Regions from separate parts of the Arthrobacter sp. NPDC055585 genome, predicted to be linked through region 1. Evidence: riboswitches for the same ligand, from Rfam matches in the RefSeq annotation. Region 1 holds a riboswitch; each other region holds the start of a gene.
What was found. A riboswitch is a leader RNA that binds a small molecule or an ion and turns the genes downstream of it on or off. The one in region 1 is predicted to bind S-adenosylmethionine.
Positions count from the first base shown of each region.

Region 2: linked by a shared signal. The riboswitch ahead of ACWGQ2_RS00140 (bifunctional o-acetylhomoserine/o-acetylserine sulfhydrylase) and the one ahead of ACWGQ2_RS11055 (methionine ABC transporter ATP-binding protein) in region 1 are both predicted to bind S-adenosylmethionine.
Region 3: linked by a shared signal. The riboswitch ahead of ACWGQ2_RS05550 (hypothetical protein) and the one ahead of ACWGQ2_RS11055 (methionine ABC transporter ATP-binding protein) in region 1 are both predicted to bind S-adenosylmethionine.

Region 1 covers NZ_JBSHIT010000005.1:260,884-266,617, reverse strand. The annotation lists gene ACWGQ2_RS11070 (acyl-CoA dehydrogenase family protein) at 1-59, opposite strand, end outside; gene ACWGQ2_RS11065 (LLM class flavin-dependent oxidoreductase) at 56-1,474, opposite strand; gene ACWGQ2_RS11060 (methionine ABC transporter permease) at 1,495-2,160, opposite strand; gene ACWGQ2_RS11055 (methionine ABC transporter ATP-binding protein) at 2,153-2,944, opposite strand; SAM riboswitch class I at 3,051-3,156, opposite strand; gene ACWGQ2_RS11050 (DUF6434 domain-containing protein) at 3,367-3,918, shown strand; gene ACWGQ2_RS11045 (SDR family oxidoreductase) at 3,922-4,683, opposite strand; gene ACWGQ2_RS11040 (CoA-binding protein) at 4,702-5,118, opposite strand; gene ACWGQ2_RS11035 (alpha/beta fold hydrolase) at 5,185-5,734, opposite strand, start outside.
Region 2 covers NZ_JBSHIT010000001.1:25,637-31,370, forward strand. The annotation lists gene ACWGQ2_RS00125 (SGNH/GDSL hydrolase family protein) at 1-352, shown strand, start outside; gene ACWGQ2_RS00130 (DUF3995 domain-containing protein) at 349-903, opposite strand; gene metX (homoserine O-acetyltransferase MetX) at 927-2,063, opposite strand; gene ACWGQ2_RS00140 (bifunctional o-acetylhomoserine/o-acetylserine sulfhydrylase) at 2,060-3,376, opposite strand; SAM riboswitch class IV at 3,442-3,558, opposite strand; gene ACWGQ2_RS00145 (VOC family protein) at 3,683-4,324, shown strand; gene ACWGQ2_RS00150 (hypothetical protein) at 4,453-5,409, shown strand; gene ACWGQ2_RS00155 (glycoside hydrolase family 2 protein) at 5,475-5,734, opposite strand, start outside.
Region 3 covers NZ_JBSHIT010000002.1:369,467-375,200, forward strand. The annotation lists gene paaZ (phenylacetic acid degradation bifunctional protein PaaZ) at 1-948, opposite strand, end outside; gene ACWGQ2_RS05545 (SGNH/GDSL hydrolase family protein) at 1,227-2,204, shown strand; SAM riboswitch class IV at 2,345-2,478, shown strand; gene ACWGQ2_RS05550 (hypothetical protein) at 2,494-2,880, shown strand; gene ACWGQ2_RS05555 (tyrosine-protein phosphatase) at 2,942-3,688, opposite strand; gene ACWGQ2_RS05560 (MerR family transcriptional regulator) at 3,784-4,587, shown strand; gene ACWGQ2_RS05565 (hypothetical protein) at 4,631-5,191, shown strand.

The DNA.
Region 1 (5,734 bases):
CAGCGGGCCGCTTCCGGGGCGGGATTGTGGCCGTAGCGGGTGAGCAGGCTGGCGGTCATCGGGTGGCTCCTGAGGGTGCAAGGGTGTTTGTGAAGGCGCCGCGGAACTGTGCGGCCCGGTGCCGGTCGTTGAGCAGCGGGCCGGCTCCGAAGAGCTTTTCGCGCAGCGTGCCGGGGGCGTATTCGCTCTGGGCCAGACCGCGGCGGCGCAGTTCCGGCAGTACCCCGTCGATGAAGTCCGTGTAGGAACCGGGCAGGATGCCGTTGATGATGTTGACGCCGTCCACTCCGGCATCCTGCCAGCGCTCAAGCTCATCGGCGATTTGCTCCGGGGTTCCGGTGATCTGCTGCGCTTCAGTGCGGTACCGGGCGACGTCGGCCAGGGTGGGGTTCCCGCCCGGGGTGGAGTCGATGATCGCCTGCAGCACGCCGCGGCCGCCTTCGGTCTGCACCTCGCCCAGTGGGGTGTCCAGGTCCAATCCGCCGAGGTCGACCCCCAGGCCGCCGCCAATGTGCGCGATCACGGCATCGAGGTCCAGGTACTCGTCCAGCTCAGCTTTTTTACGCTGCGCCTCGGCTTCGGTACCGCCCACCACAAAGGACAGGCCGGTGAACACCTTGATGTCCCCGGGCAGCCGCCCGGCATCGACGGCGCGTGCCCGGACCCCGGCGGCTACCTTCGCGGCATGGGCGGGGTTGGGCGCAAAAATGAACGTGGCTTCGGCGTTGGCTGCGGCGAACTGCTGCCCGCGGCCGGAGCTGCCGGCCTGGAAGAGCACCGGAGTGCGCTGCGGAGAGGGTGAACTCAGGTGCGGTCCGTCGATCGAGTACCATTCGCCGCGGTGATGGATCTTGTGGACCTTGTCCGGGTCCGTGTGCAGGCCGCTGGCCTTGTCCTGGACCAGCGCGCCGTCGTCCCAGGATCCTTCCCAGAGCTTGTAGACGGCGTCGGTGTATTCATCCGCCCAGTCATACCGGCGGTCGTGCCCGGTGAGGCCGTCGCCGTCGAAGTTGCGGTGCGCGTTCTCCAGCACGGAGGTGACGATGTTCCAGCCGGCCCGGCCGCCGGAGAGGTGGTCCAGCGTGGACATCTGCCGGGCGAACTGGAAGGGATGGCTCTGCACCACGGACGACGTCGCGGCCAGCCCAATCTCACGGGTGGCACCGGAGAGCGCGGCGAGCAGCAGCAGCGGATCGTTGGCGGGCACCTGCAGACCGCGGCGCACGTGGGAGGCCCACCCGCCGTCGTGGTTGCCGTACAGTCCAACGACGTCGGCGAAGAACAGCGCGTCGAACTTCGCGTCTTCCAGCTGGCGGGCCAGGTCCGTCCAGAAGGACAGTTCGTTGAAGCGATGCTGTTCGGCGTCGGGGTGGCGCCACTGGCCACCGCGGATGTGGCTGGTGGTGTTCATCAGGAAGGCGTTCAGCAGCAAGCGCGGACGCGGACCTACAAAGCGGGTACTGGGAATAGTCATGGCAAAGCTTTCGATAGAAGTCAGAGGCGCTTGTCAGCGCGGCGGGAGAGCCAGGAACCGCCCAGCTGCACGGCCTGCACCAGCAGGACCATCAGCACAATCGCGGTGAGCATCAGCCCGGTTTCGTAGCGGTAGTAGCCGTACCGGATGGCGAAGTCGCCGATTCCGCCACCGCCCACCAGTCCCGCCATCGCGGAGTAGGAGATGAAGCTGACGGTCATGATGGTGACGGAACTGATGAGCGCCGGACGCGCCTCGACCAGCAGGACGTCGCGCACAATCTGCCCGCGGGTAGCTCCCATGGAGCGGGCCGCTTCCACCACGCCCCCGCCCAGAGCGGTGATGTTCTGCTCCACGAACCGGGCGAAGTACGGAATCGCGTTGATGGTCAGCGGCACGATCACAGCTGCGGTGCCGATGGTGGTTCCCACCACAAACCGGGTGAACGGGATGATCGCGATCAGCAGGATCAGGAAGGGGAAGGACCGCACCAGGTTCACCAGTGAGTCCAGTACCCGGTGCAGCCGGGGTTTGTGACCCAGCCCGTCCGGTCCCAGAGTGTAGAGCAGGACGCCCAGCGGGGTGCCGATCAGCACCGCCAGCGGAATGGCGACCAGCAGCATGGTGCCGGTCTGGCCCAGGGCGGCAAGCAGTTCCGGCCAGACTTCGGCAATGCGCTCAAGCAACGCGGGCTCCTTCCCGGCGGTCCGCACGATCCAGGGTGATTTCATCCGAGATCAGGTACCGGCCAATGGCGGTGGCCGGCGTGAAGCCTGGCCGGTTCAGCTCTGCGAGCGCGAACTGTTCAACCACCCGGCCTTCCTCCATGACAGCCACGTTGTCAGCGATGGCCTTGATGACGTTCATTTCATGGGTGACCACCACAATCGTGATGCCGAACCGTGCGTTGACGTCGCTGAGGTACTGCAGCACCGAGGCGGTGGTCCGGGGGTCGACGGCGGAGGTCGGCTCGTCGCACAGCAGCACCTTGGGCCGGGTGGCCAGGGCGCGGGCGATGGCCACCCGCTGCTTCTGCCCGCCGGAGAGTTTGGCCGGGTAGGTGCCGGCCTTCTCCGAGAGGTCGACGACGGCGAGCGCCTCCAGTGCGCGGGTGCGGCGTTCGGAAGCACTCTTCACGCCGGCGAACTTCAGCGAGAGTTCAACGTTCTGCGCAGCAGTGCGGTTGTTCAGCAGGTTGAAGTGCTGGAAGATCATTCCGATCTCATGCCGCGCGGCGCGCAGTTCTGCGTCCGCCAGGCCGGTCAGGTCCGTTCCGTCCACCAGGACCCGTCCGGAGGTGGGCCGTTCAAGCAGGTTGATGTTGCGCAGCAGGGTGGACTTCCCGGCGCCGGAGAACCCGATGATGCCCTGGATGCTGCCCTTGGGTATTTCGAGGCTGACGCTGTCCACGGCCATAAAGGCGGATTCACCGCCTCCAAAGACGGTGGAGACGTTTTCAATTCTGATCATGCTGTCCTCCTGAGGTCTAAACCCGGGAAGAGGGGCACGCAGCGGTCCCCGGTCTGCGCCCGTGCAGCAAGGCACGGGTGCAGCGGACCGGATTAGAGCAGGTGCTTCTCCATCGGTCCTGGCGGTAGCACCCTTCTTCGGCGGGGTTAGCCCGCGGAAGGGGGTTGCTGCGGCGTCACGGAGCCAGGTCTCTCAGCCGCTCTGGATGGTTACGGCACTATCTAAACCGGCTGCACCCCGTGAGGGCCAGAACATTTCCCTGTGCGGCCCTATGCGTCGGTACGTAACGCGGCACTGCGTCACAATCCGTTTTGTTACGCCGTGCCGGACGAATGCAGCCACGGTCCCGTGCCAATTCAAACGGAGGGTCCGTCCGCGGCGCGGGAGCACCGATTACCTGGCGGATCCGAGAAGATGGGACCGTGACCCTTCCGGAACGCCCTGCCCTCTCTTCCTCCCTCGGTGCAGGCGAATTCCGCCGCTGGTACTGGCTGAAGGAGGAGCTGCAGGCGTTTGCCCGCGCGCAGCAGATCCCGGCCGGAGGTTCCAAGGAACTGCTGGCCGAACGGATTGCCGCGTTCCTGGCAGGCGGGCCGCTTCCGGCCCCTGCTGCGAAGCCCCGAAGCTGCCAACAGCGGCTTGTTCCTCCGCTGACTATCCACACGGTGGTTCCGGCCGGGCACCCCTGTAGCCAGGTGCTGCGGGAGTTCTTCGTCAACGCCCTCGGGCCGGGTTTCCGCTTTGATGCGCCCATGCGTGAGTTCTTCGCCGCCAATGACGGGACGGCTACACTGGCTGCTGCATTGGATCACTGGCACGCCACACGAGCGGCTGCCGCCCGGCCGATCGGCCCGCAGTTCGAGCTGAACCGCTTCGCGCGGGACTGGCACGCTACACATCCCGGCGGCACCAGGGACCAGATGCTCGCAGCTTGGAAACTACACCGCTCCCTCCCCGCTGATCAGCGAGGCTAGGCCCTAGCGGCTGCCGATCGCAGCCAGTTCTTCCCGGATGTTTTCCGGCTCTTCCTCCAACGGCATGTTCAGATCGTCCTGCACTCCGTCCAGGGTGCCCGGCGGGTCAGCCTGCAGCGGTTCGAAGAAGGCTTCGAAATCGGTGACCGGCTCTCCGTCCCCGGCGATAAGTTCAAGGGTCTTGCCCAGGGCTTCATCCGAGGAAAGGGCCTGCACCAGTACCTGCGCAATCTGGGTGCGGGCGATGCCGCCGTCAGCCGGGGTGCCGGTTCGCCGCCGGTCTCCCTGCAGCGCTACTTCCCGGTCCTGGCCGGGCTCGTTGTAGTCGAACCAGCCGGGCCGGATGATGGTGTACGGCAGTCCGCTGGCGCGGAGCAGGCGTTCGGACCGCCGTTTCCAGTCCACCAGGGTGCCGAAGGCCGTCCTGTTGGTCAGGCCGATGGCCGTCATCAGCACCACCCGGACACGGCGTCCGTGCAGTGCCAGCAGGACGTTCCGCACGCCGTCGTAATCCACCGCCTGCGGGTCTTCTCCGCCGTTGGCGCCGTGCGTGAAGATAATGGCATCCACGCCGTCGACCGCTTTGGCGAGGGTCGCGGGCCGGGTGACGTCACCTTCCACCACTTCGGCCTCCGGCGGCAGTACTTGAGCTGCCTTGAGCGGACTGCGGGCCAGCGCACGGACGGTATACCCCTTCCGGACGGCCTCCTGGACAACCAGCCGGCCAATTCCGCCGGTCGCGCCCACCACCAGTACAGTGCTCATTCCGGCCTCCCTGGCCTTTTAGAGTCCAAACCTCCCGGCTTCGATCACCGGGCAGGTGTCCATAACGACGTCGAGGCCAGCGGCTGCGGCACGCTGCGCTGCCCCTTCATCCACCACACCCAGCTGCAGCCAGACGGCCTTGGCACCAATTTCGATGGCCTGGTCCACGATGTTCCCCACTTTGGCGGAGTTCACGAAGCAGTCCACCACGTCCACCGGGCCGGGTATCTCCGAGAGCCGGGTATAGCCCTTATTGCCCTGCACTGCCTCGCCGGAAAGATTGACGGGGATAATTTCCATGCCCAGGGAATCCTGCACAAACCGGGAAACACCCACAGCGGGGCGGGCCGGGTTGTTCGACAAGCCGACTACCGCCCACCGGCCCTTGTCCGTGAGCAGCCTGGTGATGACTTCCGGGTCATTGCGGTGCGCCATGCTGTGCCTCCTGGGATGTCTGCCGGGCTCCCACCCTACGCCAGGGGAACACGGCGGGCTGCGGCACTATTCCAGGAAGGCGTCCACGGCGGCGGCGAGGGTGGCGTCCTCCAGCCCATGCCAGCTGCCCTCCAGCAGCTGAAAGGAGCCCTCGGGCAGCAGCTCGGCTGTCTGGCGGGCCCATTCGCGCAGCCGGTCATCGCTTCCGGAACTGGCCAGCACCAGCACAGGCACACGGATTCCGGTCAGACTCTGCACATCGGTTTCCAGCAGCAGGGTCAGGTCATAGGAGATGGTGTGCGCCGCCTGCTCGAACGGCGCCGGATCGGAGGCATCGATTATCTCTTCCGGCACTCCGATGGATTCTTGGAAAAGCCGGATGGCTCCGGCGCGGTCACCTGTGGACAGCAGCTCTTCCAGCTCCGGGCGGATATCCGGCTCTCCGTCGCCGCCCTCGGTGAGCGGCGGTTCCACGGCGATGACGCTGGAGATAACAGCTGACTCCGACGCCGCCCGCAGTGCGAGCACGGCGCCGGAAGAAGTTCCTAGGAGGTCTGCCGTTCCGCCGGCGGTTTCCACGACGGCCAGCAGATCGTCCACTTCGGATTCGGGGGTG
Region 2 (5,734 bases), on a different contig from region 1:
GGCGCTGCGGGAGCTGAGCAACCCGCAGATGTGGGCGCCGGACCGGCTGCACTTTTCCCCGATGGGACACCAGACCATCGCCGCCATGGTGCTGGAGACACTCCAGGTACCGCATACGCTTGAACCCGCCGTCGTCAAGGAGCTGCCGCCCAAGAACTGGCGGACGGCGCGCTCCGAAGATCTCTTCTGGGCCCGCGAATACCTCATGCCGTGGGTGATGCGCCGGGTCCGCCGCCGCTCCTCCGGTGACGGTATTTCGCCGAAGCGGCCGGATGCCGGCCCCTACTTCGGCAAGCGGATGCCGCAGGGCTCCTCCGAAGGTGCCGGAACCGGGCCGCTCAGCCAGAGCTAGTCCGGTTCGGGCTGTCCTGCCGTCCGGCTGGCCTGAGTCCGGTGCTGCGGCTTCCGCCGCGAGAGCACCAGGTAGGTCAGGAGCGCGGCGCCCCAGGCGAGGAACAGCGGATCCCACAGCCAGGCGTGGCCCTTCAGCCCGTCAAGATCGGCGTCCGGACCGGCGGGGATCCAGCCTGCCAGCACGGCTGACGCCGCTACTGTATTGACCGCGCCGTACAGGCACAGTGCCGCGCCTCCTACCCAGCTGAGCGCGCGGATGAGCCGGGGAAACGGAAACCTGCCGTGGGCTGCGGCCAGCGGAATAACCGCCGCAGCGGCCTTGAGCAGCGCGGCACCGCCGAGGACCGCGGCGGCCTGGGCCGGGGACTCCTGCCGGTTCTGCACGGCGAAGCGGCCTACCGTGGCCAGCAGCCAGTCCCCGCCCAAGGCCCAGTACGCGCTAAACGCCGCATGGACCAGGCCAAGGATGCAGGCTGCCCGGAGGAAGCCGGTGCCGCGCCGGGGCCAGGCGTCCGCTCTGCGCGGCGGTTCCTGCGGTGCACTGCGCATCCCCCCATGGTGCCGCGCAGTTCCTAGGCGAAGAAGTCCTGCCGCAGAACATCCTGGAGCTGGAGCACATCGGTGAGGAAACCGTCGTGTCCAATCGGGGCATTGATCAGGTGCACGCGGTTCTCGCCGGGCAGCGCTGCGGCCAGTTCATGCGACTGTTCGGGGAAGTACAGCCGGTCCGAGTCCACCGCTGCCACCAGGAACTGCGCCTGGGTGCCCGCGAGCGCCTCGGTCAGGCTGCCCCGGCCCCGGGTGACGTCGTGGCTCATCAGCGCCTCGGTGAGGACGACGTAGCTGTTGGCGTCGAACCGGCCGGCGAGTTTTTTGCCCTGGTGGTCCAGATAGCTCTCTACCTGGTACCGGCCGCGCTCAGCCGGCAGCGCTGCTCCCAGCGGGTCCTCCCCCGGCTGCGGTGTCCGGCCGAACCGGTACTGCAGTTCTGCCTCGGAGCGGTAGGTGATGTGCGCGATCCGGCGGGCCAGACCCAGCCCGGCCAGCGGGGCGCGTCCGTTGTAGTAGTCCCCGCCGTTGTAATCCGGATCCAGCCGGATGGCAGCGACCTGAGCCTGGGCGAAGGCGATCTGCTCGCCCGTACTTGCCGCCGTCGCCGCGATGACCGCGCACCGGGCCACCCGTTCGGGTTCAGTGACGGCCCACTCCAGTGCCCGGGCGCCGCCGAGGGAGCCGCCCAGCACGGTGTGCCAGCGGCGGATGCCCAGCTGGTCTGCCAGCCGGGCCTCGGCGTGCACGGAGTCCCGGATGGTGACAAACGGGAACCGGGATCCCCAGGGCAGCCCGTCCGGGTCCGCCGATGCCGGACCGGTGGAACCGTAGCAGCCGCCGACCATATTGATTGAGACAACAAAGAACCTGTTGGTGTCGATGGTCCGGCCCGGACCCACCAGGGGATCCCACCAGCCGGGTTCGTCCGTGCAGCCCTGGGCCACGTGGGTGCTGCCGGTCAGGGCGTGCGGAATGAGGACGGCGTTGGACGCGTCGTCGTTCAGCACACCCCACGTTTCGTAGCCCAGCACCACGTCCGGAAGGACGCCGCCGGTCTCCAGGGCCAGGTCACCGATCGAGGCATACTGCAGCACCCCGTCCAGTACTCGGACAGGGTGCTGCGGTGCAGGAGGATACGTTGTCACGCTGTGCTTCATGCTCCCTTGGCGGCGCGGAAACCGGCGTCGAGGTCCGCGATGATGTCATCGATGTGCTCCAGGCCCACGGACAGGCGGACCAGTCCCGGGCTGACGCCGGCCGCTGCCTGTGCTTCCGCACCGAGCTGGCTGTGCGTCGTCGACGCCGGATGGATCACCAGTGAGCGCACGTCGCCCACGTTCGCCACGTGGGAGTGCAGCTCCAGGCCGTCCACAAAGCGCTTGCCGGCCTCGACTCCGCCCTCGATTTCGAAGGACACGATCGCTCCGGTACCGCGTGGGCCGTACTTGCGTCCCCGTTCGTACCAGGGGCTCGACTCCAGCCCTGCATACGCAACGGAAATGACGTCGTCGTGCGCTTCCAGCCAGCGCGCCACGGCGACGGCGTTTTCAACGTGCCGCTCCACGCGCAGGCTCAGGGTCTCCAGTCCCTGGGCCAGGAGGAAGGCATTGAACGGGGAGAGCGCAGAGCCCAGGTCGCGGAGCAGCTGAACCCGCGCCTTGAGGATGTAGGCCAGGTTCGCGCCGAGGACGCCGTTGGCGCCCAGGTCGCGGGCGTAGACCAGCCCGTTGTAGCTCTCATCCGGGGTGTTGAAGCCCGGGAACTTCTCCGGGTCGGCGCCGAAGTCGAAGTTGCCCGAGTCCACGATCACGCCGGCAATCACGGTGCCGTGCCCGCCCAGGTACTTGGTGGCTGAATGCACCACAATGTCAGCGCCCCATTCGATGGGCCGGATCAGGTACGGCGTGGACAGGGTGTTGTCCACGATCAGCGGGATCCCGGCCTCATGGGCGACGGCGGAGATCCCCTCGATGTCCAGGACGTCCTGGCGGGGGTTGGACACCACTTCGCCGAAGAAGGCCTTGGTGTTGGGGCGGACTGCTTCCCGCCACTGGTCCAGGTTGTCCGGGTCCGCGACGAAGCTGACGTCGATTCCGAACTTCTTCAGCGTGTGCTTGAAGAGGTTGTAGGTTCCGCCGTAGAGGCTGGGGCTGGCCACAATGTGGTCCCCAGCCTGGGCGAGGTTGAGGATGGCGTAGGTCTCGGCGGCCTGGCCGGAGGCGAGTAGCAGGGCTCCAAGGCCGCCTTCCAGGGAGGCGATCCGGTTCTCGACGGCTTCCTGGGTGGGGTTGCCGATTCGGGTGTAGATCGGCTCCAGTTCGGCCAGCGCAAACCGGTTCGCTGCCGCTTCGGCGCTGGGGAAGACGAAGGACGAGGTTTGGTAGATGGGCAGGGCGCGGGCACCGGTTACGGCGTCGGGCTCCTGACCTGCATGGATCTGGCGGGTTTCGAAGGACCAGTTGGCAGACATTGTGCTCCCTTTATGACCAGGGGCCCCACAGGGTCGGGTCCGGGATACTCCGGAGCGACACGTGTGGCCCGCGCTTGCCGGTACGCCTGTTTGCGTACGGCCAGGTCTTCACCCGGGGCACCCCACCGCGGTTGGAGGGTTGCCGGCCAGCAAGCCGGGGCTATCTGCTGGCACTCATGACCTGTACCTATAGAACCAACGCTCCCGCTGTTGCGCAACCCATATGACGCAGCGTGAAAGTTGCTCATTACGCTCCTTAGGCTTGCCTTAGTCGAGACACAGGTCACAACGTGCCAAGATGTTCGCATGCGCCTGGATCACGTCTCTTACGCCTGCGAATCCGACGGCCTGCTGGCCACCACGGAACGCATTGCTGCTGCCCTGGGAACCGACTTCGTCAAGGGCGGAGTCCACCCCCGTTTTGGTACCCGCAACATGATCCTCCCGCTGGCCAACCACCAGTATGTTGAGGTTGTTGAAGTACTGAATCATCCCGCATCGGACAAGGCTCCCTTTGGGCAGGCCGTCCGTGCACGCTCCGAAGCCGGAGGCGGCTGGATGGGCTGGTGTGTTGCCGTTGAGGACCTGGCTCCCTTTGAAGAACGCCTTGGCCGCGCCTCCGTTCCCGGCAACCGCAAGTTCCCCGACGGGCAGGAACTCACCTGGCGTCAGATCGGCATCAACGGCCTGATCGCGGACCCGCAGGTTCCCTACATGCTGCGCTGGGATGAAGACAAGGCCGACCTCCACCCCTCGCGTGCCTTCGAAGGCACTGTCTCGCTGCAGTCGCTCACCATTGCCGGGTCTGCCGCACGGGTGACCGAGTGGCTGGGTATGCCGGTTGAGAGGCCCCTGGAGTCCGTGGACGTCACCTGGGTCTCCCCCAAGGGCACCCCCGGCATCATGTCCGTCACCTTTGCCACTGAGAAGGGTCTCGTCGAGATCTAGTTTCCGGATTCGCTCCGGTTTGGGAAATCGCTCCGGTACGCCGGGGACGATTTCTCCCAAGCCGGAGCTTTTCCACATATTGGGGTCCCTCCCCACGACCTAGCCGCTGCGTCTCCAACTATTGGGGCATGGAACCCGAGTTGATTTTCACTGCCGATGCCGATGCCTATGGGGCCGGCCGATACCTCCTTGCCGAAAGTTGCCGGAGGGGCAGCATCGTGCGGTTGCGCACCGGGGTCTATGTCGATGCTGAAACCTGGCACGGACTGGCGCCGTGGGAACGCGAACGCGTCCGGGTCCGCGCAGCAGTTGCCCAGGGTCAGGAACGCCGGATCCCTGTGCAGGAATCTGCAGCCGTCATGTGGGGAATGCCCCTTCTTCAACTTCCATCCGAGGTGCTCCTCCTGGCCGAAGCCCCCTCCCACGGCCGACGTCGTGCAGGGATCCGGTGGACGGTCAGGAACCTGCTTGAACCCCTCGACGCGGTCTCCGGCGTGAGCATGACGTCACGTACCCAGACCGCCCTGGACATAGCCGCGTACCTGGACTTCGAGGCAGCGGTTCCTGCTTTGGACAAGGTGCTGCGGAGCGCTCCGGCCCGTGGGCTGCCCTGCTACAGCAAAGAACATCTGCTGCGGCTGGCGGAAAACCTTCCGAACAAGAGCAGGCTGAACCGTGCCGTGCGCGTGATTGGCTTTGCCGATGCGCGTTCCGAGTCGGCCGGCGAATCCTACTCCCGGGCGGTCATGTTCAGGCAGGGATTCCCTGCGCCTGACCTGCAACATGAATTCGTTACTGCAGCAGGACGTTTCCGCGCCGACTTCTTCTGGCCGGAGCAGAGCCTGGTTGGAGAGTTCGACGGCGCCTTGAAGTACGGCCGGGGCAACCCCGCGGTTCCACCGCAATGGGACATCCTGATGAAGGAGAAACGCCGCGAGGATGCCATCCGGGCCACGGGCGTGGGCTTTGTCCGCTGGTCCTGGGCCGACATCTCGAGACCCGCATCGCATCCGGAGTCCCTGGTGCAGCGGCTCCTGCGGGCTGGCCTGCCGCTCCCGGGCCGGCCGCGTTCTCGCCGAAGCTGAGTTCGCTCCGCTTTGTGCAGATCGCTCCGCGGCGCGGCGGAGCGATTTCACAAAGTGGAGCGATCTTACAAAGCGGAGCGGTCCCCGCGGAAGGCACGGACAAGGTCAGCGTTCAGCGCGCGGACAGCCTCCGGATCAACCTTGAGCACCTTCCGATCGTAGGTGAGCAGGCCGTTGACCTCATCCTCGACGTCGGTGAGCTGGGTGTAGACGGTGGCGGCAAGGCCTTCCCGCAGCGCCGGCTCAATCTGGGTGCGGTGCAGCGAGGTGTACGCCCGCTCCAGCTCGGCCCGGGTGTGCAGGGTCTTGCCGTAGCCAAAGACCT
Region 3 (5,734 bases), on a different contig from region 1:
TGCCTTGGGCACAATGGCGCGGCGGATGGAGGTGCACTTCTGGCCGGCCTTGACCGTCATTTCGGTGACCAGCGACTTCACGTACGCGTCGAACTCCGGGGTGCCGGGAAGAGCGTCCGGCCCCAGGATGGAGGCGTTCAGCGAGTCAGTTTCGCTGGTGAAGCGCACGCCGCCTTCGACGACGTTGGTGTGGTTCTTCAGCTTGTTGGCGGTCGACGCCGAGCCGGTGAAGGAGACCATGTCCCGGTAGTCGAGGTGGTCCAGCAGGTCCCGTGCGGATCCGGAGATCAGCTGGAGCGAACCGGCGGGCAGGATGCCGGATTCGATCATCATGCGCACGGCGGCTTCGGTGAGGTAGCCGGTGGGGGTGGCGGGCTTCACGATGGTGGGGACGCCGGCGAGGAAAGCCGGGGCGAACTTCTCCAGCATGCCCCAGACCGGGAAGTTGAAGGCGTTGATCTGCACGGCGACGCCCGGGATGGACGTGTAGACGTGCTCGCCGATGAAGGAGCCGTCCTTGGACAGCACCTCGGCGGTTCCGTCGATCACCACGGTGGAGTTCGGCAGTTCGCGCCGGCCCTTGGAGCCGAAGGTGAAGAGCACGCCGATGCCGCCGTCGATGTCCACGAGGGAGTCGATCTTGGTGGCGCCGGTCCGGGCGGAGATTTCGTAGAGTTCCGGACGGCGGCCGTTGAGGTACTGGGCCAGTTCCTTCAGCTTGAGCGCGCGCTGGTGGAAGGTGAGGCCGGCCAGTCCGCGGTGGCCCACGGTGCGGCCATGCTCGACGGCGGCAGCCGTGTCCAGTCCGTCGGTGCTGACCAGGGCGAGCAGTTCGCCGGTGGAGGCATCGCGGACTTCGGCGGAGCTGGCGGAGGTGTTCTCCGGGGTCCACCATTCGTCCTGGACGAAACTGGGGACGACTTGCACGTCTATGGCGGTTGAGGTCATCTTTGACGGACCCTTTCGATACTGGACGTTCGTTTGCCAGTCCGGGCCGGTTCCGCTGGCCGCAGCTGCGGCGCAGGCCGATAACTGACCGGACGGTCGGTAATGAATCCAGCCTACATGAGAGTGCCGTGCGGCACATCACCCGGACCTGAGCTGTCCTAACATTTCGCCTGCGGGCAGCGCCTGGCAGCGTTCATGTTCCGCCGTCGAAGCCCGGCCGTTACCGTGTTCCGTTACGCAGCACTGCACTGCGGACAACGACGGCGGAAGGCAAGGACATGTTCCGGTTGCGCAAGTGGGGGCGGGCAGCGGCACTGCTGTCCGCGGGAATCCTGCTCACGGGAGGATCCCTGGTGCTGCCTGCGGCCGGTGCGGCTGCTGAGGCTCCGCCGGGCTGGACCGCGGCCGGGTCCGGTGCAGACCGGGACCGCGGACACCATGGACCCAACAAAGGATGGGACCGCGGGCACAAGAGGACTGTCGACTACGTGGCGCTCGGGGATTCGTATGCGGCCGGCGTCGGCGGCGGAGCTTTCCTGGATGCCTGCGGCCGGACCGCAGAAGGGTATCCGGCCCTGTTGGATGCACTCCGGAAGGTTGAGCTGGATGCCAATGTGAGTTGCGGCGGTGCTACCGCTGCCAGCACTCCGCCGTCTGCTCCCGCCGGGCCGGTGGACCTGCCGGAGCAAATCGCAGCACTGCAGGCCGCCGGCAGCATCGACCGGAATACCGATCTGGTGACCCTGACCATCGGCGGCAACGACGTCCGTTTCACGGAGGTTGTCGCGGCCTGTGCCGGAGCGGCGCTTCCTGCCACCTGCGGGCCCGCCCTGGCCGCGGCGCAGGCGTACGCCGAAACGACGCTGGCCCCGCAGGTGCGTCAGTCGCTGGAACAGCTGCGGGCCCTGGCTCCGCGGGCCGAGCTGGTGTTGGTGGGCTATCCGCACCTCTTCGACGACGCCGGCGTTCCCGGCCTGCTGACGGCGGAGGCAGCCGGACTGTTCAACGCGGGCACGGATGCGCTGAATGCCGTACTGGCCGCTCAGCTGCCGGACCGGCGGTCCACCTACGTGGACGTGGTGGACGAGTTTGCCGGGCATGGCGTGGGGTCGGCCGATCCGTGGATCATCTTCGGCGATCCCCAGACCAACCTGCATCCGAACGCCACGGGTTACCGCGAGGGATACCTGGCCGCCATCACCGCCGACGTCGACCTGCACCCGGGTGGCGGCCATCCCTGCCGCGGCCGCCGGTGAAGCTGCGCCGGTTTTCCTGGCCACGTACCCCTCTCCCCCGTCGAAAGGCCAGTTACGGCTCTTTTCAGGCCCGAAAAGAGCCGTAACTGGCCTCTCGAGGGATGTACCGGTGTCCCCGGCACCTGCTAACGTAACTACTGCTTCACGAGACATGGCCTCCGCACCTTCCCGGGTGTGGAAAAGCTCCGACTGGCCATGCACCAACCCCAATGTTCGGCGGGTGGTTCGGATGACGAAGCGGCCCGCATCCAACCGGAGCGGGCAAGGACACTCCCACGAAGGACACGCTGTGATTCCCTCCAGTGACCCGCGCTGCACCGCTTTCTACCCCGGCCACAAGATCCACTGGATCCATGGTGGCCGCCTGCTCAGGTTCGACGACTGGATCGACGTCGAGGTCCACGCCGACCCCGAACTCGACCTGATCTACCTGGTCCTCGACGGCGAGCAGCAGCTGATGTGGCACCACGACGTTCCGCTAGTCGCAGAGGCGCTGGCGGCCAGCCCTGGCCAGCCCCAGTGGTGCCAGCGGTACTCCTCGCTGATGGTCCCGGGCGCCTACGAGGGCCGGAACCGGAGCTCTTTTTTCTACTTGGCCACAAATGACAGGGTGGTTCCCTGCCGCGGCCGGGAACCCCGGCGTGACGTGACTATGCAGGATCAGGGCTCGGCGTAGCTCCCCGTCCCATCGAGATGGCAGAAACTGCACGGATGAAGCCTGTATCGAGCAGTTTCTGTCATCTCGGTTCGGGGTCGAGCAGCCGGGACCGGAGCCGGGCGAGCGTTTCCTCCCCTATTCCAGCCCGGCGCAAATAGGCCGCGGCGTCGAAATCCTGCAGGAAACCCAGCAGTTCCCCCTCCGCTGCATCGGCGCGGGCGGCCAGTTCGGCGTCGTCCAGCGGTCGTTCCCGCGGCTGCTGCTGGGTCCGGTGCCAGTCGTTGATGCCGGTCAGGGCGGTTCGGTAGTCGGCGGCGATGTCCGTCGGCTGCACACCGGCCACGCCGAGCAGCAGCGCCGTCACCAGCCCGGTGCGGTCGCGTCCGGCAGAACAGTGGAGCACGACGCCGCCGGGCGGGGCATCCGCGACGGCGGCGGCGATTGCCGCGAACTTCTCCGGCCAGCGGCGCAGGTTCTCCGGATAGAAGCGCGGTGAGCTCATGTACGGGCCGGTCAGCGCGGTGAAGTCCGGGTCATCGGGTTCCTGGGTCGGAAGGTTCACGAACCGGATGCCGTCTACTGCCGACGGCGTCAGCACGGGGTCGGTATCACGCCGGCCGATCTCCGCCGCGTTGCGCAGGTCGATGACGGTGCGGACGCCGGCGTCATGCGCCTGCTGCCAGCCGCGGGCCGTGAGCCATTCGGAGCGGCCCATCCGGTAGATCCGCCCGGGCTGGATGTACCCGTTGACCGCGGGTATTCCGCCCAGGTCCCTCGCGTTAGCGGCGCCGTCCCAGTCCACGCTGCGCTTCCCCGGATTCCTCATGCTTCCAGCCTAGGCGGAGCCGTGCCCCGGCGCGCTGGAGGGCCTCCGCCAGCGATACTTGACTCTGACACTGTGGAAGGCAGGAGAACTGGAGCATGTTATCCATTGGAGCGTTCGCGCAGATCGGCCAGGTTACCCACCGCATGCTGCGGCACTGGGACACCGCCGGGCTGCTTGTGCCCGCCCACGTGGATGAGTTCAGCGGTTACCGTTCCTACGATCCGTCGCAGCTTCAACGGCTGCACCGGATCGTGGCCCTGCGTTCCCTTGGCTTCGGCCTGGACGATATTTCGGCGATGCTCGCTTCCGGGATGGACTCAGGCCGGATCGCCGGCCTGCTTCGTCTGCGGAAGGCGGAGGTCGCGGAAGAGGCGCGGGTAGCGGCGGCACGGCTCATCGACGTCGAGCGCAGGCTCCACCTCATTGAAAAGGAAAATGCCATGGCCCAGATCGAAATCATTGAAAAGCCCCTCCCTGCCATGCGGCTCGCCGCATGCAGCGCCGTAGTGGCCGAGCAGCCCGAGGTTCCCGGCGTCGTCGGGCCGCTCTTCGACAGTGTCGCAGCACTGCTGGCCCCCTCCGGCACGCCGGCCGGGGTTCCGGTGGCGCAGTACGACATGGGAGAGGACGGTATGCGGATCATTGCAGGCTTTGCGAGCTCCGGTCCCATTCCTGACGGCGCCGAGGAAGCCCTGCTGCCCGCTGTTCCAGTTGCCGTGTGCGGAGTTCACCTGGGCTCGATGGAGCACATCGGCGAAAGCTGGCAGGCGGTGCACGCCGAGATCATCGCCCGGGGATTCACGCTCTCAGGCCCGTGCCGTGAGGTGTACCTGCGGTCCGAGTCCGAGGATCAGGCAGATTGGGTGACTGAACTGCAGCAGCCAGTCGCCAGGGCTTAGTCCCGGCTGCATGCCGGCAGCCGCGTCAGCAGAGGAGGTATCGGTGGAGGCAACCGAGATCCGGCTGTGGTGGCTGCCGGTGGGCGCCGGCGGGCACGTGGTGATCCACACCAGCCGGTGGTGGGAGCTTTGGCGTTCCCTGCGGGAGCGGCGGCGCCCCCGGCCGCTGTTCCACTCCGCCTTGGAAATCCTGGCCCCGGACGGTCGCTACGCCGTCGAAATGGCGCCGGCCTGGGGCCGGGGCGCCGGCGGCCCCGGGGTGGTGGCCACGGGCCCGGTCGGCCTCCGGCTGCTGGGACGCTTCGGGCTCTTCCGGTATGAGGTGCGGTGCTGGCGCGACGGGATCATCCCCGACCTCGCGTACGCTCCGGAAGCGCCGGTGGTGTTCAATCTGGCCGCGTCCGACGCCGACGCCCTGCTTGCGCGCGTTCCCCAGGTTCCCCGCCTGGTGTGGGGCGCCAAAATGGCCGACGGCGACATGTGGAACTCGAACTCGCTGGTGTCCTGGCTGCTGCAGACGGCGAATATCGACGCCGCTGCCCTGTCACCGCCGAACGGGGGCAGGGCGCCGGGCTGGCTTGCAGGTATTGATGCCGCCCGGTGACAGTCTCCGGCGGTCTGCCTGAGACCCCACCGCGGCAGTCCACCCGCGGTGCCGTGTCAGATCATCCTGTGCTGCAATAACGTCGTTTAGGACTGCTCCTGCGAATCCTGTGCCGCGGTAACGCCGCTGTGAACGCTCCATAGCGACGTTGTTGCGACACAGGACGCTGCAGCCCCTTGCTGAGGGGCATTACTGCGACACAGGACGCGGACAACCGGGGCGGCAAGCTCCGGTCCGCCCCGGCAGCCGATGCCCGCAAGTCACTGTGCCAACCGGTACTGAGCGGCAGACCGGTTGGAAGATCAGCCCTCGTCAATTTTCGGGGAGATAAAGTCCCTCAGACCCCGCCCCCGGAAATCGTTCGGGGAGGTAATGCTGCTTTCAGCATCCCTAAACAGCGTTATGTCCCCAAAAGATGCGGGCCGCACCTCCATAAGCGCTTTATCTCCCCAAAGATTTCAGCGGAACCCTCGGTTGGGGAGGTCCGGCAAGGCGGGACACCAAGCGGCTCCTAACGCAGCAGCCCGCATGAGCCGGGCCTTG